Regions from separate parts of the Paenibacillus sp. FSL M8-0228 genome, predicted to be linked through region 2. Evidence: riboswitches for the same ligand, from Rfam matches in the RefSeq annotation. Region 2 holds a riboswitch; the other holds the start of a gene.
The links. Region 2 has a riboswitch for cyclic di-AMP ahead of MKY98_RS06805 (hypothetical protein). Riboswitches for the same ligand answer to the same signal wherever they lie in the genome.
Positions count from the first base shown of each region.

Region 1: another riboswitch for cyclic di-AMP. It lies ahead of MKY98_RS20940 (TrkH family potassium uptake protein); the one in region 2 lies ahead of MKY98_RS06805 (hypothetical protein).

Region 1 covers NZ_JBBOXA010000001.1:4,634,101-4,638,314, forward strand. The annotation lists gene MKY98_RS20930 (LysR family transcriptional regulator) at 1-330, shown strand, start outside; gene MKY98_RS20935 (potassium channel family protein) at 336-1,013, opposite strand; gene MKY98_RS20940 (TrkH family potassium uptake protein) at 1,032-2,372, opposite strand; cyclic di-AMP (ydaO/yuaA leader) riboswitch at 2,786-2,939, opposite strand; gene MKY98_RS20945 (CPBP family intramembrane glutamic endopeptidase) at 3,201-4,214, shown strand, end outside.
Region 2 covers NZ_JBBOXA010000001.1:1,484,521-1,488,734, forward strand. The annotation lists gene MKY98_RS06785 (helix-turn-helix domain-containing protein) at 1-239, shown strand, start outside; gene MKY98_RS06790 (hypothetical protein) at 365-586, opposite strand; tRNA gene MKY98_RS06795 (tRNA-Leu) at 929-1,011, shown strand; gene MKY98_RS06800 (glutathione peroxidase) at 1,156-1,641, opposite strand; cyclic di-AMP (ydaO/yuaA leader) riboswitch at 2,108-2,280, shown strand; gene MKY98_RS06805 (hypothetical protein) at 2,396-2,791, shown strand; gene MKY98_RS27040 (potassium-transporting ATPase subunit F) at 2,975-3,052, shown strand; gene kdpA (potassium-transporting ATPase subunit KdpA) at 3,202-4,214, shown strand, end outside.

The DNA.
Region 1 (4,214 bases), 3.1 Mb from region 2:
ATTTTCTCCAAAGGAACCTGGTATCGCAGTCTGACGGATGACTTGTTCCAGCGCAGCGGCATCATGCCGGATATCCGCATGGAAATCGACTCCTTCGAGGCAATTGTACGCCTGCTTCCAACCTGTAAGGCTTCTGCCTTGCTACCCAAATCCTATTTGCGCAGCGAACTATTACGGGATAATGGACTCACTGCACTGTACTTGCCCGATTTGAAGGAGACACGCCGAACGACCTCCCTCATTTACTCGGAGACGACCGATCTCGGTCCGACAGCACGACGCTGGATTAGCGAGACACGTGCGTCGTTTGCAGGCTACCGTATGGTGTAAAGGGTTTAGCCCTCTTCATTAACATTAACAACCTCATCCTCAAAGCGGCCGATATTATCATTCGAGCCGATGATGACCATAATATCGTCGGCTTTTAATCGATCCATAGCCGTCGGTGCGATCAGGATACCATTCGCCGTATGAAGCGCCACGACGCTACAACCAAAGCGGGTACGGGCATTTAGCTCTGCTAGCGTTTTGCCATTCAGACATGCAGGTACATTGAGTTCCACAATACTATATTCCTTAGACAACTCCAAATAATCGAGCAAATTAGGCGTGACTAGCTGGTGAGCCACCCGGATACCCATATCCCGTTCTGGATAAATAATCCGGTCCACACCGAGCTTTTCTAACGCACGCCCGTGCAGCACAGATATGGCTTTGGCTACGACTTTTTTCACACCCAGCTCCTTCAGCAAAATGGCGGTGAGGATGCTTACCTGAATGTCATCACCAATAGCAACAATGCCACAATCGAAATTACGGATGCCCAGTGATCGCAACGAGTCTTCATCGGTAGCGTCCGCCACGACAGTATGTGTCAACATCTCACTCATACTGTCCACAACATCCTCATTCCGGTCAATGCCTAGCACCTCGCACCCCATATCCACCAATTGCAAAGCCAGGCTTGAGCCAAACCGCCCCAAGCCAATAACTACAAACTGCTGCGTCTTCATATCTACTCGAAAACTCCCTTATCCTATAATCATTTTACCTTCCGGATGACGATATAATTCTTTACCCTTTTTCGGCCCCAGTGCATAAGCTAGCGTGAGTGGCCCCAGTCTACCTGCAAACATCGTCAGGGTAATCACCAGCTTGCCTATGACTGTCAAATCAGGTGTAAGCCCCATCGACAGCCCCACCGTACCAAACGCAGATACCGTCTCGAACAAGATCATCAGAAAATGATGATCTTCGGTTGCCGACAAAATCATCGTCACCCCGATCACGAACAGCAACCCCAGCAGTGTAATGGTCAAAGCCTTGTAAATTCGTCCCTGCGCAAGTCGGTACTTGAACAGTACAATATCTTCCCGCCCCCGCAGCATCGAAATCACCGCTCCAATGAGCAGGGCGAATGTTGTGGTCTTAATCCCGCCTCCAGTAGAGCCAGGAGAAGCCCCGATAAACATGAGTATGATGATAAAAAACTGCGTAGCCTGCCGCAAGCCTGCAATGTCCAAGGTATTGGCACCTGCGGTACGGGGAGTAACGGACTGGAATAAAGATCCCAATAGCTTACCACCCCAATCAAGCGAGCCGAGAGTCTTCGGATTCGTAAACTCAAATACAAAAATCACGAGCGTGCCGACTACAATCATAGCGCCCGTCATGCTGAGTACCACCTTGGTATGCAAGGACAGTCTCTTGCGCTTGCGATATTCTGCCAGGTCTGACATCACTACAAAACCAATGCCGCCTGAAATAATCAAAAACATGGCTGTAAAATTAACAATCGGATCATATACATAACCTGTCAAGCTGCGAAATTCACCGAATAAATCAAAACCAGCATTGTTAAACATGGAGATGGCATGCCAGATTCCAAAATAAATCGCCCTGCCTACGGGCATATCAAAGGACCAGCGAACCGAGAATATCGTAGCGCATACGCCTTCAATAACCAGTGAGTACAGTAATACCTTACGGATTAACCCGACAATTCCCTCTACAGAAGTCTGATTCATCGCTTCCTGCAAAATGAGACGCTCCCGCAGGGAAATCCGACGCTTGAACACCAGTGCAATCAAGGTAGCCATGGTCATAAAGCCTAGGCCGCCGATCTGAATGAGCGCCACGATAACAACTTGACCAAAGGTTGTAAAAAAGGTCCCCGTATCCTTTACGACAAGCCCTGTAACACAGGTCGCGGAAGCGGCAGTAAACAAAGCGTCTATAAACGCAAGTGGCTTTCCTGTTGTATTGGAGATCGGCAGCATTAACAATAAACTACCTATTAGAATGATAATGGCAAAGCCCGCAACGAATATCTGCGGTGGAGAAAGCCGGAGCCAGCTTGCATTGGGATTCATCTATTCATCACTTCTCTCCTAATCCTTAAAACTATAAAAACAGTGATTTAATACGGTGTAAGCTCGCTACGCGTTCCATTTGATCTTCCGATCGTCGTTGCCCCTGAATTTTTTGATTTTTCCAAACCTTAGTTAACTATAATTAGCATTCCCTGAATACAGGAAGAATGCATGTCAAGCACTACTCGGCCCCCTGTGCTATTGGCGGGCAGTAGCGAAGGGGGCAGAATTGTTCTGAAGAAGCGAAGCGTTTGCCTTTATCTCCGGATTTTAACCATTAAAGGGGGTATACAATCAAAAAATCCGGGGATAACAGCAATCGGAAGAATAATCTGCACCCGCAGCGGTCTATCTAACCAATCCAAACACTTTTATACGCACAAAAAAAGACACCGGAAAACCGAGTGCCTGACTTGGTTCCTGCTCATAGCCTACGAGGTTAGCTGATGGATTCGGGCAGCACAGTATGCCCTATTTACACTTCCGATCCACCAGTGATCGGCTGTAAAATTCACCCCAGTAACATGGTTCCCCCGTTTTCCCATAGAAATTCGGCTCAACTGTATATCATTACCTATGTATTTTATAGGCATTGCCTCAAGATTATAATCCTTCTATATCCAGATCACAAAACCGATTTCGTCGAAAAAACGTGAAATTGGCTTTATTTTGCGAATGGGCATCGTTTAATCGCAGCTTATCTTATTTTATTGGAACTTTAAAGTGCTTTCACTCTATTTTCATGAATATCGCTGGTCTGTTGGCGGGAACCTGTGCAGTATGATATCTTTAATGGATGTTCTTATTTACAGATTAAGGAGGAAACTCATGAATCCTATCGGGAAACCGGTCGTGCTCACGGCCAACTTCAAAAAATTAGGCTTGCTGGGCGGGATTGGCCTGATTTGCTTTTTTATCTTTCAATTGCTTATTCCCTCGCTTAGCAATCCGAGTCCAGAATCAGTAATGAATGCAAAGGTCATCAGCAAACAAGAAGCGGTCATACACGCATTGGACTTCGCCCGCTCCGAGCTGGGATATACTGAATCACAGCCAGAGGAGCCTCTGGTGACCTATCAGGCCGAAACAGATTTGTACGGTTATTTATCTAGAGAAAAACTGCTTCAACAGTACGACCGTACATGGAAGAAAAATTACCCTTACGAAACCTTTCGGGTCGATCTGCCTGAATCCTCAGCGAAGAGCAAGCTGCAAATTCATGTAGATTTATCCACTGGGAAGGTCGTTAGTTTTAAACGGATCACCTCCAGCACCAATTACACGCAGGCTGATATTTCTACGGATGAACAAGCACGTAACAGGCTTGTACGTGTGGCTGAGGACGGCATGACGCTTGAAGCCAAGGAGCAGGCGGCCGCTGTATGGGTGAAGCGCTTTGGCTTTAAGCCGTCGGACTTGAAGCTCGCGACCACTGAACAAGAAGGCGGATTAAAGTATACCGTAGACGATAAAAAAATTGGCGCCTCGGTACTTACACTGGCTTTTACTTTTGAAGACGGTGATGTTCGCTCCTTCACTCAAAGCTTTTCGGCCCCGTCATCCTATACCGATTATATCGAAAAGCAAACATTTTGGGCGAATTGGATGACCTATGCGGGTTATGCCCTATTTAGCTTTGTGCTGGGTGTACTTGCCATTGTGTATGCGTCACTCACCCGACGACATACTTCATTTGTACGCGGCATTGTTCTATCCGTTATATACTTTATTGCTAGTATAGCTGGGACCATGAACATGCTGCCTTTATTGCAAGCAGAAGCAGGCGGTAAGGGCATGCTTCTATTTCTTATGGTTTTCCAGATTGGTGTTACCTTCGTCATG
Region 2 (4,214 bases):
ATTTAATTCAGATTTCGGACTTTTTTAATGTATCGCTCGATTGGTTAATGAAAGGGATTAAGCCGGGAGAAGGCGTACTTCAGGAGCAGAAGGCTGCTTATTTTTTTGGAGTGATGGGGCCACTGAATTGCCAGGCAGAAGATCTTGAGACGGAAGAACAGAATTTTATTTTAGAATATGTTGAATTTGCGAAATATCGTAAGCAAAAAAGTGAGAAGGATAAAACAAAGCCGGAATGATTTTTTTGGCTAAAGATTGTCTGGGTTGAAAACCCGTAAACGAACTGGAGGGGTTCGCTTTACGGGTTTATTTGGTTTCTTGGTGATATGGAATGACCTGTATGTAACTGGAATGCTTGTTGGATTTAGAGTGGCGATGCCTCCTTATAATCGTTATCGTCGATGTTCAGAATTGCAGCAACTTGTTTTCTGTACCTTTGTGCTTTGCGGGTGCCGTGAATCAGATTGGACAAGCGTGAAGGCGGAATATTGTGTGTCTCACAAAATGTTTTCTGATCCAGTCGAAGTTCGACAAGCCGTTGTTTGATGGCCCACCCGAAGGAGGTGACAGGCATTTTGTTGTTCAAAAGAAATCGCCCCTTACGGATTCTTACGGAATAATTGGTGTGTTATAATAATCATCAGTAAACATGTTAGAATTAACCATCTGAAACTATGATACACTTTTATACGTGTTTTTACAATCGTAAATACGTTATTTCGTCAAATTAATTACTTAGTTAAGTGCTAGGTGGTTCTGATAATCCGTAAGGGGGCAACATTAATGCATAGTTCAGCAAGCGGTTATCTTTATGCAGGACGGTATTATTATCGCTCATATATGTAAGTTAAAATAATTATAATATTTTTGTTTACAAATAGTTGATGAGAGAGTATAATAAATCTGTTGCCTCAATACATTATGATTTGCGGTCGTGGTGGAATGGCAGACACGCTATCTTGAGGGGGTAGTGGGCGTACGCCCGTGGAGGTTCGAGTCCTCTCGACCGCATTATATGCAAGACCTAGTTAAAAAAGCATCCTGACACGGTTTACGTGAAAGGGTGCTTTTTTTGTTAAGCATTTTCGTTATATTCTTTAGCCACGGAAGCCACGGTTGCAACAGGTCGTTTATTAACTGTGATAATGAAGAATGTCAGTTTTGCTGCAAAAGCTTCTCTATATCTCCCGCCAGTTTATCTGGAGTGGTTTGCGGTGCATAGCGCTTAAACACGTTACCTTCTCTTGTAATTAAGAATTTAGTAAAATTCCATTTGATCGCTTTGGACCCTAATACCCCCGGAGCTGTTTGGGTCAGGTAGCGAAATAAGGGGTGTGCTTGATCGCCATTGACATCTGTCTTGGCGAACATCGGAAAGGTGACACCATAATTGATCTGGCAAAACTCGGAGATCTCCTCACTGGAACCTGGCTCTTGTTTGGCAAACTGGTTGCTGGGAAATCCCAAAATTTCGAGCCCCTGTTCATGATACTGGTCATATAGCTCTTGTAGCGCTTTGTATTGGGGGGTTAACCCACATTTGCTGGCAGTGTTCACGATAAGCAGAACGTTCCCTTCAAATGTGGATAACGGAATTTGTTTCCCTTGCAGGGTTTGCGCATCATATTCATAAACGGTCATAGCATCTCTCCTCATTCAATATTCAGCAATTAAATTTTAGACAATTTAAAGAAGGGTTGCAAGCCTGGAAAAGCTGTATAAAGCCTTCAGGCGCTGTAAAATCGTATTTTGCTCAAAACAGTAAATCGCACCGCAAATGGAGCGAATTAAGTTGTTTCTTCTTATAAAAGCGGGTTAAATCGGTGTTTAGCTGGTACATATAGCGTATTTTCTTCTCTTTTTACAAAAAAAGGCCAATAACGCTTTACCCTACGCCAATATTGACATGCTTGTCATTTTCAAAAAGGGATGAAAAACAGAGATTAAAGGAGATGTGAGAAGCATAGTTGCATTGTAAGCGTTATTATTAATCTTCTATGCTCTAAAGCCCGATTTATAACCCTGCAGTTGAGCTTTACAGTCTTCCATGCGCGGGTGTATGATTCAAGACGTAATTTCAAATTAACTTGAATGAAGCAACAACGAAATGTCTATAGCGCTGAATTTTGCAGTTGCAAAAGCGGGGGAACCAATCGAGACTGTACGGCTTCGGAAGCCGTGTGTCTCATGGGGTGAATTTTCCGGTCAAGTGCCAGAAATAGGGCGACTCTCACGTCCGAATCCGACAGCTAACCTCGTAAGCGTACAGGGAGAGGCAACAAACCGCCGTGTGCAGCCATGGTTTATTTTATCATGGATATGTCAGAAGCCGGAGGAAAGCCTTTTTCCTTCGGCTTCTTTTTGTTGTCTTTTTATACCGGGAGAGGAGCTACTGATGGAAGGTCGGTTAATTATTGTCACTGCACCGAATGAAGCGGGCAGAAGTTTTGTGAAATTGCTTATTTTCAAAAAATTGGCGTTTGCAGTTCTCACGAATAGCGCCCAGGAGGAACGACAGCTCAAAAAAATGGGTGTGGAGCACATTGTCCGCATCAATACCATGCAAGCGGGAAAATGGAATTTTCCAAAAAAAGAAATTGGTAGTGTGTATTTGTTCGAGAACAGCTTGAATCTGACTTGCCGTTTCCTGCAAATATGTCGACCACTAACATCGGAATCGATCTATGTTATTACACACGGCTGTAATCCACAAGGAATTTATCGGGGATTGGGAGCGGACCATGTGATCTACACATTGAACGGAGAGGTGGGTTTTCTGCTGAACGGATAAGCACTTATGACATAGTTGTTTTATGATTTTATGATGGAATAAGAATGGCGATCTGAGGATCGATACGGAGGGTATAAACATGATGGATATATACATGCTGCTCGTCATGGCTGTGAGTTATGGAGTGATACTGCTGTTTGTACGCTGGTGTGATGCGCAGACCTCTAAAGGAGGACGAAGAGGATGATCGTTATACTCGGGCTTACGGCTATTGTGTTTATGTATTTAATCTACGCACTCCTGAACCCTGAAAAGTTCTAGTCACTTGTAGGGATAGAGCGGGCGGGAACAACAGATCTGAGCATTAAAGCATCATTGGTAGCAGGTTTTCGCAAACGTGTGCACTTCATAGATGGTCTAATCGGGTCTGTTGTTCCAAACGCAGGAGCATTTTGAAGGAGGAATAGAGGATGGAGCTGCTTCAAATTGGAATTGTGATCGTTATATTGCTGCTCTTGGTAAAGCCAATGGGTACATATATGTATCATGTATTCTCGAATGAACCGAATCGAACGGATCGGATTTTTGGCAGAACAGAAAAGCTGATTTATAAGGTAGTAGGCTTGAAGAAAGTGGAGAGCATGCGTTGGACTACGTATGTTATGAGTTTCATTGCTACGAACGTCGTGCTTGTGGCAATCAGCTACTTGCTGTTGCGTTTACAGGGAATGCTTCCCGGTAATCCGGCTGGAAACAGTAATATGGAAGCATCACTAGCTTTTAATACGGTAATCAGCTTTATGACGAATACGAATCTCCAACATTATAGCGGAGAAAGCGGGCTTACGTATCTGACACAGATGGCGTTCGTCACGATGATGATGTTCACTTCGGCTGCTTCCGGTTTTTCGGTTGCTGCGGCTTTTATGAGAGGATTGACGCGGCGCGGTGAAGGGATGGGCAATTTCTTTCAAGATTTTATTAAAGCTATTATAAGGATTTTCCTGCCACTGGCCTTTGTGCTTACGCTGGTGCTGGTGGGATTGAAGATACCACAGACGCTACAGCCTACGGCGGATCTTACGACGCTGAGCGGAACACAACAGCAAATTTCTATGGGACCCATTGCTTCTCTGGAGTCCATCAAGCATTTGGGGACGAACGGGGGCGGTTATGCGGGAGCTAACTCTGCGCATCCTTTTGAAAATCCAAGTCCTTGGACGAACGTGCTGGAAATTTTGGCAATGTGGGTAATGCCGGCTTCGTTGCCGTATACCTTTGGATTGTTTGCCCGTAATCGTAAGCAGGGCTGGATTATTTTTAGCTCCATGATGGTATTGTTTCTAATTTTTCTATCCATTACGTATGTGTCTGAGAAGACAGGTAATCCGTTAATCCAGACACTGGGTGTGGATGCTTCTCAGGGAAGCATGGAAGGGAAAGAGGTTCGTTTCGGTATTGGACAATCGGCTTTATTCACTGC